DNA from 3 places in the Desulfosarcina ovata subsp. ovata genome. Region 2 is predicted to be linked to each of the others. Evidence: riboswitches for the same ligand, from Rfam matches in the RefSeq annotation. Region 2 holds a riboswitch; each other region holds the start of a gene.
What was found. Region 2 has a riboswitch for cobalamin ahead of GN112_RS19360 (TonB-dependent receptor). Riboswitches for the same ligand answer to the same signal wherever they lie in the genome.
Positions count from the first base shown of each region.

Region 1: it holds a riboswitch for cobalamin, as region 2 does, so the genes downstream of both, GN112_RS28220 (helix-turn-helix domain-containing protein) here and GN112_RS19360 (TonB-dependent receptor) in region 2, are expected to answer to the same signal.
Region 3: it holds a riboswitch for cobalamin, as region 2 does, so the genes downstream of both, GN112_RS28090 (TonB-dependent receptor) here and GN112_RS19360 (TonB-dependent receptor) in region 2, are expected to answer to the same signal.

Region 1 covers NZ_AP021879.1:6,439,561-6,445,001, forward strand. The annotation lists gene GN112_RS28210 (MFS transporter) at 1-564, opposite strand, end outside; gene GN112_RS28215 (TonB-dependent receptor) at 565-2,625, opposite strand; gene GN112_RS28220 (helix-turn-helix domain-containing protein) at 2,951-3,979, opposite strand; cobalamin riboswitch at 4,093-4,309, opposite strand; gene GN112_RS34945 (hypothetical protein) at 4,448-4,570, opposite strand; gene GN112_RS28225 (ATP-binding protein) at 4,686-5,441, shown strand, end outside.
Region 2 covers NZ_AP021879.1:4,377,889-4,383,329, reverse strand. The annotation lists gene GN112_RS19370 (RluA family pseudouridine synthase) at 1-161, shown strand, start outside; gene GN112_RS19365 (IS4 family transposase) at 357-1,622, opposite strand; gene GN112_RS19360 (TonB-dependent receptor) at 1,716-3,692, opposite strand; cobalamin riboswitch at 3,815-4,021, opposite strand; gene GN112_RS33650 (hypothetical protein) at 4,194-4,547, shown strand; gene GN112_RS19350 (efflux transporter outer membrane subunit) at 4,549-5,441, shown strand, end outside.
Region 3 covers NZ_AP021879.1:6,408,211-6,413,651, forward strand. The annotation lists gene GN112_RS28065 (cobaltochelatase subunit CobN) at 1-28, shown strand, start outside; gene GN112_RS28070 (cobaltochelatase subunit CobN) at 1-195, shown strand, start outside; gene GN112_RS28075 (cobaltochelatase subunit CobN) at 266-967, shown strand; gene GN112_RS28080 (MotA/TolQ/ExbB proton channel family protein) at 980-1,597, shown strand; gene GN112_RS28085 (hypothetical protein) at 1,594-1,764, shown strand; cobalamin riboswitch at 1,807-1,991, shown strand; gene GN112_RS28090 (TonB-dependent receptor) at 2,166-4,340, shown strand; gene GN112_RS28095 (hypothetical protein) at 4,487-4,840, shown strand; gene cobO (cob(I)yrinic acid a,c-diamide adenosyltransferase) at 5,027-5,441, shown strand, end outside.

The DNA of each region.
Region 1 (5,441 bases), 2.1 Mb from region 2:
AGCCATACACCCTTTCCATCCGATATGGGGGTAGGCCATCAAAACAACGCCACCTCCCAGCACGTTGCCGAGCATCCCGCCGGCGTATTGGATCCCGTTGCCCAAGCCTCGCTCTTTTGCAGAAAGCAGGCGACAGGTCAAGCCATCGGCGGCGATATCCTGGGTTGAAGAAAGAAAGGCCAAGACCACACATCCGGTCAGAACAGCGCCAAATTGTGTTGAAATGTCGAAGCAGCCGATAATGATAAGGTTCAGCACCATGCCACTCTGGGTCAACAGCAGCCAGCCCCGATAATGCCCCAATCGACCAAAGGCAAAACGATCGACCAATGGCGCCCATAGAAACTTGATGGCCCAAAAGAGTCCTAAAAGGTAAATCACCCCTAACCGTTCCATGGGGGCGCCTTGCCGACGCATGATGACCACCAATGCGATCCAGAAAAAACTCAACCCCAAAAACTGGGTCATGTAAAGGCTGGCTAACAACAGCCAGATTCTCAGCGGCTTACGCGTCATTTGCGTAGCCGTTAATCTTATCTCAGTTCCGCCACCGTCATCAGGCATTTAGAAACGCCAGGTCATTTGCAGGCCGACCTCTCCCGGATCGCTGTAGATCGTGTAAAAACCGCTGTAATAGCCATAGGAATTGTATTCCTCGTCAAAAATATTCTTTCCATAGAGGTAGACATCGAAGCGTTCCGTTTCGTAACCGATTTTGGCATTGACCAGTTGGTAGGAATCCCGTGAGTACTCATTTGCCCGGTCAAAATACATCTTGCCGTAGCCGATCAAGTCCGCCCTGAGATACAAGCCACCGGGATACCGGTATTGAGCGCCGATGTTGTAGGTGTAGTCCGGCGTATAGGGATTCCGATTGCCCTCGTAATCGCCTTTTGCGTCCTCGAAGTCCTCGAATTCAAGATCGGTATACCCGAAACTGCCCATGAGGCTCAGGCCCTGGGTTACCCTGACCGTGGCTTCCACCTCTATTCCCTTAGCCGTGGCCTTGGCGGCATTGGTCAGGTACGAGGTGGCAGGCGTGACAGCATCCGTGACTTGCATGTCGCTGATATTCATATAAAAAAGAGCACCGTTCAGAATCAATCTTTTGTTCAGCAAGGTATTTTTCATTCCGATTTCATAGGACCACAACTCCTCTTCATCATAGCTGTAATAGGGTGAAGCCTCATCGGCCAGCGCATTGAATCCACCGGAACGATATCCTTTTGACACGGTTGCATAGGTCAAAACATCGGATGTAAAATGGTATTCCACACCTATCTTAGGTGTGAATGCATCCCAGGAATCATCTAATTGTTTATCGTTAAGATTATCTTCAAATTCCTGATCCTGCTGTTCATATCGCAAGCCGGCAATCAAATTGATGTGAGGGGCCAATCCATAAGTAACATGGACAAAGGCTGCATAGGTGTCCCCATCGATCTCCCGATCAGTAGAACTGTTCATGCTTGAATAACTAGATATGGTCTCCCTTTTTTTATGTTTATAGTCATTGTCATAATACAGGCCGAGCAGCCATGTTAACTGCTCTGAGGCATAGTTCAGTCTGAATTCCTGTGCCGTGGTTCTTAATTGGTCATCTTTATAGATATGTGATAATGTCTCGCCGGTATAATCAAAATCGTCCACGGCTTCGTCATTGTACGACCTTCTTGTGGTAATCGATGTTAATGTCCACAACTCACTAAAATCATAGTTGATTTTCAGTGCTTGCGAATTTTCACGTGGTTTATAATTGCCTTCTAGGTTGGAGGTAACTTTGCGATCCCCTGGAACGGAAATCCCGTATGTCGCGGCTCCGTATTCTCCCAGGGTTATATTTGCTCCCCCATCGTCGTGTTCAAGCATCGAAGCAATCAATGAAATATCCAGTTGATCCGTCGGCGTCCATCGAAGATGAGCCTTTCCCAACCAGTGTTCTCTGTCATCTACCGTATCGCCGGTAATGGTGTTTTCAATATATCCATCTCTTTGATAAAATTGCCCGGCCAGGCCTATAAAAAGGCTATCTTTTTGTATCGGGCCACTCACATTGAACGAAATTTCTTTTTTTAGTTTATCTCCTGTTTCACCGGAAAGCAGGCGCCCCAATTCAGCGCTGATTTTTCCAGTGAGTTGGTTGTTGGGCTGCGATGTGATAATATTGACGACGCCGGCTTGGGTGTTTTTCCCATACAGGGTGCCCTGCGGTCCCCTGAGTACTTCCACACGCTCTACATATAGCAGTGCATCTTCATATCCAAAAGTTGATAAGATAGGGATGCCGTCGATGAAAAGTCCCACCGACGTCGTATAGGAGAGATGGGGTGCATGAATACCGCGCATGGATGGTGAATTGATGCCTGGTCCACCTTCATTGAAAACCATAAAATTGGGGACAAAATCGGCTATTTCGCTGATTGATTTGATTTTTTTATCATCAATATCTTGATCGCTGAACACCGTTATGCACATCGGCACGTCCTGAACGTTTTCCTCCTGCTTCTGAGCCGTAACCGTCATGGTTCCCAACGTCATATACTTCTGCTCCTCGGCTCCAGCCGACATGGCGATACAGCAAACCATCAGAAAACCTGTAACGGCCCAACCACACTGGTTTTTCATACGCTCTCCTGTTCATCGACAAATAATAACGGCAAGATTCACAGACCAAACAAAGAAACCGGACACAACTCAATTCTAAGTCTCTTGGGATATTATTAGCAGCGAAGCACCAAACCGGCTTGTTTTCATGGCCTTACAAGGCCGATGGTTAACGATTGAGATATCGTCGTGCTCTTACATTAAAATGGATTTCCGTGCGAATCCCATTTGATCTTTTTTTTGTTCGAAATGAACAAAGGGGAGGGCTCGGTGAATAAAACCGGAAAGCATTGAAGTCTGCTTCGCGTACATTTCTCGTATGGATGTCCGGGATGTATTATTTTTGTCAGGAGGATGGTTTTGAATTGGTCAATCTACCTGCAAATCTATTTCGGATGAACCTATGGGGATTTTTGCCGAATTGTTTGAAAAAAGCTCTGGAAAAGGAGGACAGGCTGTTGTATCCGACCCCGAACGCTGCTTCCGTAACATTCATCTGATGGTTTTCCAGCAGTTGCTTTGCCTGTTGCAGTCGTATTTTTCTCAGATACCCAAAAACAGTGGTATCGAACACTTGATGAAACCCCCGGTTCATTTTGGCGTGGGATATCCCCACGGATCTGGCAAGGTTAAATAACGTTGGCGGATTTTTCATATCTTTGGCCAGGAGCGATGCCGCCTGATGTATTTTCTCTACATCCGACAAGGTGATCCCACCGTCATCCGGGTAAGTATTTGAACATTCATCAAGTTGCTGTAACCGGCGGGCAATCAAGTCCAGTATCCTGCTCTCAAGAAACAACCGGCGGGTAGGTCCGGTTAACGGGCAGCGAAGAATGGATTCAAGGGTGGAGAGGATTTCCGGCGTGATTTCGCCGGGCTGGTAATAGCTATATTCTCTGGTCCCATCCACAATTGATCTGAATGCCATGGGAAAATGTTTGCAATCGCCACCCACCAGGGTATTAAATACTTTGGGTTCAATGATGATCGAAAAAGAGAATCTGCGTGTATCCTTGATGTCCTCCCCAGTGACGGACAGGCAAGGGAAATAACAAAGCGGACTGTGACCTTCGCGTAATAGCACTGATAGGTCCATCCCCGTATACCGGCCTTGCATTTGGCCGGATACGCAAAATTCGATTCCAAACCCAGATCGGTTGAAGACGATATCCCATTCACAGTGCTGTTTCACCTGGTAGTCAGCGATAAACAGATAAAATCCAGAACGGAATTCAATTTGTTTGAAAATACCCGTGCCGATCATCTCCGGGATTTGCCAGCATGCTTCACCGTGCCTCGTGAAATCGGCACAGGTATCGCCGGGCAGGTTCATTTCATAGCCGTTTATCGCCTTTATGGTAATTTGGTGCATAATGACATGTCCTCGAAATAAAAATCCCCGCTTCCACAGTGGAAACGGGGATACCGTATTCAATCCCTGACGGTGCAACGATGAGTTTTCATCTACTCCCTACCCGGGAGCGATTCCAAACCAATCAGCAGGCAGGTCTTCTGGCTTCACATCCATCCCGACGGTCTTCCCATTCACAATGTCGAACAGTGACACGAATTGCCGAGATGCCCGCTTTGAACCATTCAAAGCATATGTGTTACAGCGGCAGGTCCGCTCCCGACTTTAACGGGATTCCCTCTTAGAGCCTGTTTGATAAATCCGTCTAAGGCCCGCTAACGGCGTTGGGAAGTGTCTCAAAATGCTCACATATTATATATATGCTCCGCTTTTGAGCCACTTTCCGCCTTGTTATCGAGCCTGATCCAGACTTCTCAAACAGGCTCTTAGGTTCTTGCGAACGCCTGCAAATTAACAAATTGAAAATATTTAAAACATCTCATATGGTACGATGTCAATCCTTTTTCTGGCGATGTCCAGCTCCATGAGCATCATGGGTATCCCGACGACAGAACTCTCCACGTCCACGGAGGAAAAACCGACACGCTTCATCGTTTCGGCGACTTCTCCGCTGTTGAATGCGAGAGGAGCAATAAAGTCATCGCAAAGGCCATTTTATAATCCACCCTCATTATATACCTTGTAATTTTGTAGCAAGCATCCTAAAATGCAAGGTATGATTCCCCGATGGATTACCAACGAAATAAAGAAAAAAATCGCGCAGGTGCCGGCGGTCGCATTGCTTGGCGCTCGTCAGGTGGGTAAGACCACACTTGCCAAAACTATTGCAAAGGGGCTGGATTCCGTCTACCTCGACCTGGAAGCACCGGAAGATCTGCTCAAACTCAGGGATCCCGCCATTTTTTTACGCGGCCACAGTGATAAACTAGTCATACTGGATGAAATACAACGTGCACCGGACCTATTTCCGGTGTTGCGGGGCCTTATTGATAAAAATAGGGAGCAGGGACGTAAATCCGGGCAATTTCTTTTCCTTGGCTCAGCCTCCATGGATTTGATGCGGCAAACGTCCGAAAGCCTTGCCGGTCGAATCAGTTACATCTACATGGGCGGCCTGAACGTCATCGAGACCGGCCACCAAAGCCAAACAATACACAAGCTCTGGGTAAGAGGCGGCTTTCCCGAAAGCTACCTGGCCGCTGACGACAATATTGCCATGGATTGGCTTGAGGATTTGATTCGCACCTATCTTGAGCGGGATCTTCCACAATTGGGTTATCGTGTACCAGCGATCAGGATGCGCCGCCTGTGGACTATGCTGGCCCATCTGCAGGGCGAACCGGTTAACTATTCAAAGCTGGGTGCAAACCTTGAAATTGATGGCAAAACCGTGAGCAACTATATCGACATCCTCTCGGATTTGTTACTGGTCAGACGTTTGGAGCCATGGCATGCCAATGTC
Region 2 (5,441 bases):
GCCTGAGCGTGGATCATCCCACCCGGGGCGAGCGCATGGTCTTTACCAGCCCCATTCCCCTCGGGTGGCCATGGCCCGATGGCAGTGATGCGACGGAGCCGCCCCCCTGGAACTGGCGGGCTTTCGATGCGATCATCCGGACCCTCCCAAGCAAAACTTGACCGCCTGCCGCCATATCAATTCACATCAAAGCATTGATTATGCGGTTGGCTTTTTCATCGGCCAATTTGCTGCATCGAAAAAGAACGGCTGCCGCCGCCCCGTCGGATCAAAAGAAATTAAAACCCGAACCTCACCCCGCCGTAATAGACGGCCTCGGGCATCGGATAGTAACTTTCCAATACTGTTCGGCACAGTCATTGATAAGAGTATTGAGCAATAACTTTGGCGATATTCACATCAAATATTTCTAACAAATTATTTTTTACTGCTAATAACCAGTGAAGACCAATTTTATAAAACTGTTTTAATTTTTCTCCAAGAAGAGTTACTAACCCGCAAACATATGGTCTTTTTGCATTTGAATTGGAGCATGAAGATGAAGTTAGCAAGGTTTCGTTCTTATTATTTTCTTCAGATTCATGCTCATCTTTTTCATTTTCTCTGCTTATTATTTCCGTATCTTGTTTGAATGATAATAACAATAGATAAGCAATCATATACAAGTAGAATTGTATCTGTACGCCATGAGGAGATTGGCTCATTAAGTGAATTCCCTTGAAGGTTCTTTTTATGAAGCGAAAAAAAAGTTCCACTTGCCACCTGTAAGCGTAAAGCATTATAATTTCGTAAGTTGTCAAATCATTTCTGTTTGTGATCAAAATGTAGTTTTCGCCCATAGCCGTAAAGCTAACAATACGATAACTTGCTTTGTTTTCATCGCTATTGAATATTATATTTGAATCTGTGATGTCACTGAAAAATTTCAAGAATGTATCCGGTACGGTGGCAGTGAGACACTCTTTTACAGTGTACGTCATATTCGACTTTCCGCGAATAATAAAAAATGCATTGCTGTCGGATATCTGCTTGAACAGATTGAAAGCGATATAGCCTCGATCACAGACATATGTAATGCCTTCGCGAAGAATTTGCTTAACAAATTCTTTTTCGGAAAAGTTACCTTCCGTACTGATAAATTCGGTTGGAATCATTCGGTTGAGTTCAAAAGATAAATGCATTTTGATCGCATTAGCGGTTTTCTTGTAACAAGCCCATGCCATATTGGAAATGGCCGGAAAAAGCGAACCATCTACAATTAGCATTTTTCCAAGATGACTGATTTCCGGAATTTTATGCAAATCCAATTCTTTTACCAACTGATGGAATATATCTTTAAATATTTCTGGGGGATAACGATTAAACGCTTCATTATACATAGACTTCGATGCGACGACCAATCCTAATGCCTTAGCAGTTGGTGATGTTTTGATCTCAGTGACGATTTGTCCAACGCTTTTAATTCTGGTTATTATTCCAAAAAGCAAATTTGTGGTGAACGATGATAATGAAAGCTTGTAAGTGTCCAAATCATTATGGAGACTATTTTGAGTAACCTCAATCAATGGTAGCACCGGTGATAGAATTGTTTGAAAAACATTTTTGTCGATGTGTTCGCTCATGGAGACCTCCTGGTTAATTAATTGTACCCACCATGATTAAAACACAAAGCGATCTTTTTGTCCAGCGCTATTTTTTATTTTAATAACAAGATGTTACGGCAATATGTATGCCGAACGGTATTGGTAACTTTCATACCCCGGACCGTAATTGTATCCGTTATGGTATTCTTCATCGAAGATATTGGTTGCGTTCAAAAAGAGTTCTATCTTCTTAATGGAATAGGAAAGGTACATGTCGACGGTGTCCGCACTGTCGATCTTGTCATAGGCGTTGTCATTGTCTCCCCCGGCATAGCGTTTGCCCAGGTGGTTGTACTGGCATCGATAGGTTAGGCCGAAATCGAAATTTAGGGCAAACCCCAAGTTTGCCTTGAATTCGGGCACCAGCGGGATTTTTTTTCCGTCATAGGTGCCGGCCGTAAATTCCGCATCGGTATAGCCAAATCCGCCAAACAGGCGTAACAGATCGGTAGCCTGGAAAGCGATATCCAGTTCTCCCCCTTGATGGCGGGTTTCATCGAGATTTTCATTCTGGTTGGAAAAGTCGTTCCAGGTGATTTCATCGTCGACATCGAAACTGAACAGCCTGGCGTTTGCAGACAGCCGTTTGTCCAGGCCAACGAACCGGACCCCGGCTTCGTATCCCATCGACGTTTCATGGTTGAGATCTTCGTTGACCGCACCTGTGGAAAGTATCATGAATTCGTCGGCTTTCGGAAACCTGAAGGCCTGATAGGTCCTGAAGTAAACTTTCGACCCTGGCGCGTAAATATAGGCCAGCCCCAGGTTCCAGGCCCATTCGTTTTCACTCAGGTCCTTGTCCGTGCCAAGGCTGGAGCGCAAGGTGGTATCGAAATCCTCGTAACGGGCGCCCATGTTCAATACCAGATTGTCAACCAAGCTGAATTCATCCTGGACATAGAATCCGACGGACGTCTGTTCATGGTCGTAGGTATTGATTTGGGTTTGGGTAGCGGTATCGCCGTTCCAGGCATCGTAGTCGGTGTCATAGAATTCGATACCGGCTGTCAGGCGGTTGTCCCTTCCAAGGATGGAGTGGTTCAGGACGTATTGGGGATTGGCCCCGAGGGTCGTATAGTCATAATCATAATACCCATAATACCCCCAGGCAGGAAAGTCCCAGGAGACCATGGTATCCTGGCGTTCATAATTTTTGCAGCTCAAATCGACGTTCAGCCGGCCCAGGCGTCCCCAGTCCGAACGAACGGAAAGCACGTAATAGTCCTCCTGACTCTCCCCTTCGTCTTCCAGATTGACGGCCTGACGGCGATCGGCGGCCATCTGGGATTGGGTCATTCCTCCCGGATATTCATAATCCGCCCGGGTGGTATTGGCTTCCAGGCTCAGGTCCAACATATCGGAGGCAGAGTAGAAGAGTTTCGCATAGGCGCTTTTTCGGTCCGCTTCCGAGCGTTCTCGGTATCCGTCGGTTTCATAATAAACGGCGCCAACATGGCCGCCGAACCGTCCCTCGCTAAAGCTCAGGCCGGCGGTCCCTTTGAATGTATCATGGGTTCCCCCGCCGGCTTCACCCCAGCCATGGACGCCGGCTGTGGCCTCCCTGGTGATGATATTGATGACCCCGCCCATGGCATCGCTGCCGTAAAGTACGGAATTCCCACCGTGGAGCACCTCAATTTTTTCCACGTTTTCAATGGGAATGGAAAGAAAATTGATACTGGACTGGTCAATGGGGTTGATCTTTCGGCCGTTGACCACAACGGCCACATGACGGCTGGCGGTTTCCCCGAAGCCGCCCATATCCACTTGTTGGTTGAACCCGTTGCCGTTAAGGTCGGTGACGATGACGCCCCCCAGATTCTGCAGCGCCTCGGGAACGGACTGGGCGCCACTGGCCCGGATATCCTCGGCCGTGAGCACCGTGATCTGGGCCGGGACTTTTTCGTTCTGCTGCTCGGACCGGCTTGCCGTGACAATCATCTCATCCACGACCACCGGCGAACTTTGCTCATCCACCGCTGCCGCCGGACCAGCAGCGGGCAGCATCCACAAGGTTAACAGAAAAAGGAAACCCACGCATTTTTTCATCTTTTTATGCCCTCCTCAATCCTTGGGTCCGGGCATAAAAAACCCGGACCGTAAAAGTCACGATCCGGGGATTTCCCATAACTATCCGGCAGGATCTGTCGTACCACACCCGTCCTCGAGGAATACGACGCATTGTCCAAGAAGGTCTTCTGACTTCCGGGTCTTTCTCTTTCCTGCACCTTCCCGGTATGTTACCAGTGGTCTGTTGCAGGTTTCGTCTCCGGTTACAGCGGCGGGCCCGTTCCCGACTCTCACGGGATTCCCTAACGCAGCCGAATCTTTCCGTTCTGCATTCGCGTTTCGTACGCGCCTGGACAACCAAAATTGAAAAAATATTAATTAACCGAGTCTGTCATTGTCAATACAAATACGTGTTGCCGCTTCGATCGAGGTAATTCAGAGACAACAAACAGGGGCGCGAAAAATTCCACCACGATGAACGCATCGCCAACTTTGACGAACAAGGGCTATGGTGTACCTGGCAAGGTGGGGAGGATTCCCTTGGTGGTCAATGCCTGGAAGAGAAGGGCGTCCAGATTGTCATCCTTGGATATCGGCAAGTACTTGTCCCGTTCAAAACAGCGGCCGCGAGCATCGGTCGATGTTTTTTTAATTTTTTTGCGCAGGATTCCGGCGGAACAGCCGTTAAAGATGGCGAACCCCAAGCAACGGGGCCTTAGGCTGGCGGAAAGAAATAATTCCACCATCCTGCTTGTCTTTGTGCCCGTCTACCGCGTTGCCGCCACCGGCACATATTCCCGATATGCACCGGTGGCGGCGCCTTGTAGACGAACCCAAATCCGGCGCGATCTGGGGGAATTATTTCTTTCCGCCAGCCCAAGCGATGGAGTTTAATATGATGAAATGGATCTGCATCACCCTGAGTGCCTTGACCGTTACGGCGTGTGCCATGTTCGCGCCTCAGGATCGGCCAAACACGCCTATCAGCCTACCGTCGGCATACTCGCTTTATACGGATAGCGACCCGGTGCCCGATCGGTGGTGGGAGGCGTTTGGCAGCGATGAGCTTAACCAACTGGTGGGAACCGCGCTGGCCGGTAATTTCGATGTGCGCACGGCCTGGGCCCGCTTGAAACAGGCCGATGCCGTTGCTCGTCAGGCCGGGGCGGACCGCATGCCGACGCTCGACGCCAATGCCGGTGCCGAAAAAAGCTGGCAGCAAACAAAAACCGATGCGGCCGGGACGTCCCATAGCAACAGCCGCAGCTTCAGCGCCGGACTAACTGCTGCCTACGAGCTTGACCTGTGGGGACGGCTGGCGGCACTGCACCGGTCCGAGCGATTGGAGCTGAAGGCGAGCGCCGAAGACCTGGCGGCGGCAGCCGTAACCGTGTCGGCCGAGGTAACCACCGCCTGGATCGAAATTCTTTCCCTGCACCGCCAGATCGCGATTCTCAAGGATCAAATCGACATCAACCAGCGCATGCTCAAGCTGCAGGAGCTGCGTTTCATCAATGGCCAGGCCGACGCCCTGGACGTTGCCCAACAGCGCGAAGCCCTGGCCGATGCCAAAGCCAATCTGCCGCCGTTGCAACTTACCGAGCAGCAGCAGCAAAATGCCCTGGCCGTTCTTCTGGGGCAGGCCGGTATCGGCGAATTCGCTCTCACCCAGGAAACATTACCGTCCTTGATTCCCCTGCCGGCTACGGGCCTGCCTGCCGATCTTTTGGCCGCCCGGCCCGATGTGCGCGCCGCCGGTTTGCGCCTGAAAGAAGCGGACTGGCAGGT
Region 3 (5,441 bases), 2.0 Mb from region 2:
CAGGCCAAACGCCGGGGGAGGGCTGTGATCATTGACTATCTGATCCCGCCCATGAAAAAGGCGGGGTCGTATGCCGAGTATTCGGAACTCTCCGATCTGATCTCCCAGTACAGCCAGACCATGGAAAATAATCCGCAGCTGGCTGCTAAAAACGGGTGCGCATCCAGGAGATGGTGGAAAAACTGGGGCTGCTGAAAGATCTCAAACTCGCCACCTTTGATGAGGAGGCCGTGGAAAAAGTGGAGCATTACCTGCTGGAAGTTATCTGGTAGAAAAGGGCTATTCCGAAGAAGATGCGGAACGGCTAAAAAAACTACGGGTTTTTTCCAACGAGCCCGGCTCTTACGGCAACACCATTGAAGACCTGGTGCCGGCCTCGGGCACCTGGGAAAATGATGATGAAATCGCCGATGTCTTTATTAATTTCGTCTCCTTTGGCTATGGCCAAGGCATCTGGGGGAAACCCTTGAAATCCGCATACAAGAAGAATCTGGAAGGGGTGGACATCACCATGCACAGCCGCTCCTCCAATATTTTTAAAAGCCTGGATACGGACGGGGTCTTTTCCGAACTCGGCGGCCTGGCTTTGGCGGTAAAACGGGTCAAGGGCAGCTATCCGGACGTGGTGCTTTCCAATCAGGCAGATCCGGACAATGCCTTTGTGGAGGACATTGAGACCGCCATCGGCAAGGAGCTTCGGTCCCGATATCTCAATCCCAAGTGGATCGAGGGCATGAAAAAGGAGAACTATGCCGGTGCCCGGGAGATGAACCGGTTTACCGAACATCTCTGGGGCTGGAAGGTGGTGACCCCCTTTGCCGTGGACGGCACCGAGTGGCAGCAGATCTATGAGGTCTATATCCAGGACAAATACGGCATGCAGCTCAAGGAATTCTTTGACAAAAACAATCCCTGGGCCCGGGAATCCCTGGCCGCACGCATGCTGGAAGCAGACCGCAAAGGCTAAAGGAGAACATTCTTGAACCTGTTTCCCGCCTTTCAAACTGTTTTATATACCATTTCAACGGCACTGCTCTATCCGGTGGTGCTGGCACTGATTTTACTTTGCCTGTGGCTGCTCATTTATACGGGCGGTTTTTTTGCTGAGTGGGTGAAACGCCGGCGGCTGACCGGCAATGTGGAACAGGCCATGAGCTTTATCCACAAAGAAAAACATTTGCCCAAAGAACTGACCGGGAAATTGCCTTTTTGTGTGATAGACTATGCAGACAAGGTGTCGGCACTTTCCCAAACCGGTGATCTGTTTTTGATGGAAAAGCTGGAATCCTTCAACCAGGAAACCCAGCTGGTCATGTTCAAGGAGGTGGACCGGATGCGGCTCATCGTCCGGGTGGGGCCAAGTCTGGGCCTGATGGGAACACTGATCCCCATGGGCACCGGGCTTGCGGGCCTGACCCAGGGCAACATGGCCCAGCTCTCCTCCAATCTGATCCTGGCTTTTACAACCACGGTGGTGGGCTTGGCTTTGGGCATCACCGCCCATTATTTTTCAACCACCCGGGAACAATGGGTCATGGATGATCTGCGGCAGATCAACCTGATCACCGAAGCCATGGCAAAAGGAATCAATCCATGAGATTTATCACCGCTTCCCGGCTGGACCGTCTCCGGCGCAGTGCCGACCTGGACCCCATGAACGGGGTGGCCAATCTCTTTGATGTTGCCCTTTGGTGGCCGATCTTTCCGTCGGCCAACCTGGATTGCAAGAATACGCCAAGGCCCGGTTGGTATGGATTGCTATGAACATCTCTTTTTAGGTGATTGACTTTTGAGATTTTATTAATTAGTAAGTAGCAATGATCAGGTGCAGTACTTTGCATAAAAGGAAATCCGGTTAAAATCCGGAACGGGCCCGCCGCTGTGATTGGGGACGAAGACTGCAATATGCCACTGTCGATGTTATGGATGGGAAGGCGCAGCTAGTAGAGTGATCCAAGAGTCAGAAGACCTACCTGAACAACTATAGAGATGCTGTGCACGGCAATGTCGGCATCTGTTTGAATCTGAGGATATAAAGAGGGGATAGCCTTGGGTCGTTTTTTAACGATTCAAGGCTTTTGTTTTTTCATGACTAAAGGTAGTGCCGATCTAGAAAAACTGAGAAATGAACAAGGCCGATATCTTAATGTTATAGGAGACAGTGAATGAGAAGACAGATTGTTTATTTTGCCCGGCAGATGTTTTTTAGTGTGGCTGTATTAGCATTCCTTGTTTTAAATTCTGCATTAGCCACAGAACCGGCAGACGCGAATGATGGTGAAGAATCGATAGAGCAAATAGAAGAGATTACTGTTATAGGTAAAAAAGACTCATCGTCTGTTAAGATAGAACCACGAAAAGTAACCATTGATTTGGAGAATTACTATAGTCCGACCACTTCGCAAAACGTGGGAGATTATTTAAAGGATTTTGTGATCATGGATTACCAGGGTCAAAGCGATCTGGTTCCAGGGGAAGATACATTGTACATGCGAGGCTTTTCCAGCCGACGCTTTGTAACTGCTCTCAACGGCTCAGCCATTCGCAATATGGGAGGATACGGAGTTGGAATGACTGATTATGCTCTTCTTCCACCGTTTTTGATCGATTCCATTGACGTTTTGCCCGGTCCTCATTCCGCGTTTTATCCAGGTCAGGCTGTCGGCGGTGTGGTGAATTTTAAAGTCCGGGCGCCAAAGCAATATGAAACCCTAAAACCGGATGCAACCCTATCGACAACTTACGGGAGGTATAATACGCAGCAACACAACCTGAGCTTCAGCGGCGGTGTTCATAATTTTACCTACGATGTAGGATATCAAAAATATCATACTGATGGATATCTGCGCAACAATAAGACTGATATTGATAACTTTATCAGCCGGCTGGGCTACCTTTTGCTAAACAGCGGATATATCGCCCTTACCGTATCACACGCAGATGTTGAGCGCGAAACCGCGGTAATCAACGACCCCAATGACCAGGAAAGCAATTATGACGGGGGGTATCCAGAAGTCTCCACGGACACCGCGAGTTATTATTCCTGGCAATCGCCGAAAAAAGAAACAACATCAACCCGTTTTCGATTGGATTTCAATCTGCCGACTTCGTTGGGGACATGGATGGCTGATGCGTATTTTGAAGATGGTGATTACGAAAACCCCAGTATAGTCTGGGTCAACAGTAAAGATCATTCCGAAGGTCTCAGAGATGCGTGGCATCAGGTCTATTGGAGACTTTTAGGGAGCCAGGTCAGCAATGAATTCCAGCCGATTTCCGGGCACACCGCCACAATTGGCGCGGGAATCGAACAGCTTTACAACAAAGAAGATTCTTACAATGCCGCAACATCTTTCAGATTGAGTTCCTGGGATTCCTATAAAAAAAGACATGAAAGTCTGTTTGCCTTTGTTCAGGATAAATGGGAGATCCTTCCGCAGCTGTCACTCACAGCAGGTTTGCGTTATGAGGACAATACCCATTGCTCAAGTAATTATGTTCCAAAGACAGGCAAGTATTATATTGACGGGGAGGGATTGTGGGTTGAAAGGGAATATAACCAATTGGTTCCCAAATCCTTTCTTACGTATAAGCTCGATAACCTGGCGGAGAGCCTCCGTGACACTTCCGTTTCAGTTGGTATCAGCCGTATCTGGCGGGACCCTGGCCCGCTGTGGGAAACACAGGCGTCTGGAATACCCAATATCGGCTGGCTCGATCCTGAGCACGGCATCGGTTATGATCTTGTTTTTTCCCGGCGCCTTGCAGGAGATATCCAGATGCAGTTGAATTATTCTTACGCTCAGATTAAGGACTATATTGCCAGCAACAGTAAATTTACGGATGACAAGTATGAATATTTGATCAATCTTGAGGAAGTAATCCGCCAGGGCATTGAACTTCAGTTTGCCGGCAGCCTTACCGACCGTATCGATTTTAGGATAGGCTGGGCTTGGCAGGAATTTGAAAATAAAGGGGGTGAACCTGCAGGAGAGACCATGCTGGATGATCGAGCCAAAAACCGTGTCAATGCTGGGTTAAGCTGGAAGTTGCTGGATGCCACAACTTTGATTTTCGATTATAAATACCAGGATGATCAGGTGATAGAAGTTGCCGAAGAGGTCGATGCGGGAGAATATGAATTCCATCAAATTGCATTGGATTCCTACCATGTGGTGGATTTTGCAGTAGAACAGGTCCTGTTTAATCAATGGCGAAACATTAAAAAGTGTATCTTTAAAATATACGTTAAAAACCTATTTAATGAAGAATATCAGGATACAAAGGGATATCCTGCAACGGACCGTACTATAGGAGCAGGCCTAAGGTTCAACTTTTAGCCATTGGTTCCATCAGATCAGCCCTTTCAAGGTAGCACTAAAAGACCATTCATAACTGGATGAACTTATTAAATAAATGCTGAACAAACCCATCTCCAAAATATACAGTAAAAAAGAAAAACTGTATTATTTGGGGAGGTGACATCATGTTGAGTCCTGTTTTTACGGCGTTCATCAAGAATTCTCCGATTTCTGTCATGGCTCGTGGTTTGATGAAGAAGGTACTGAATCCTAAGCAATTTGACGAATGGTTCGAGAACACCGCTAAAGAACAATACACAAGGGACCTTTTGTTTTCGACGCTTTTTTACCTGATGAGCCAGGTCGTTCAGGGAAGCCAGCGATCAATTCACGCAGCCTTCCAGGCTTCAAAAGAGGATATTGCCGTTTCAGTTACCTCAATCTACAATAAGTTGAACGGCATGGAACCAAGTACATCGGCAGCTTTGGTCCGATATGCCGCTGAGCAGGTGGAACCTATTGTTGGGTGTTGGGCTTGATTCTAACTTCGCCCAGAGGACCTACAAATTTTGATGGTCCGTAGTCAACATTTTGATTTTTTTATAAATACATATTTCTATTTTATTTAATGGCTAACAATGGGCGAAATTAAAATCAGGCCCGACCCAGGAAATACTTAATAAGTGTTAAGTGATTAAGCTAAACGAAAATAAAGAAGGAATAATATGAAAAAAGGACTACTCATCGTCAATACAGGCGATGGCAAGGGAAAAACCACGGCAGCCTTGGGACTATCCATGCGGGCCGCCGGGCATGGACTCAAGGTCTGTTTTATCCAGTTCATCAAGGGGAGTTGGAAATACGGCGAGTTGGAGGCCGTGAAGAAATTCGCGGATACCATCGATTTCCATGTCATGGGCAAGGGGTTCACCTGGAAGTCGGACGATCTGGAAAAAGACCGGGCTGCGGCCCGTGATGCCTGGAAATTCGCCCAGGCGGCCATGACCGGCGGCCAGTATCAAATGGTGGTGCTTGACGAGTTTACCTATCTGCTGATGTATGGCATGATTGATTTGCCGTCGGTTCTGGAAACATTGACGAACCGGCCTGAGGGGTTGCACGTGGTCGTGACCGGCCGGG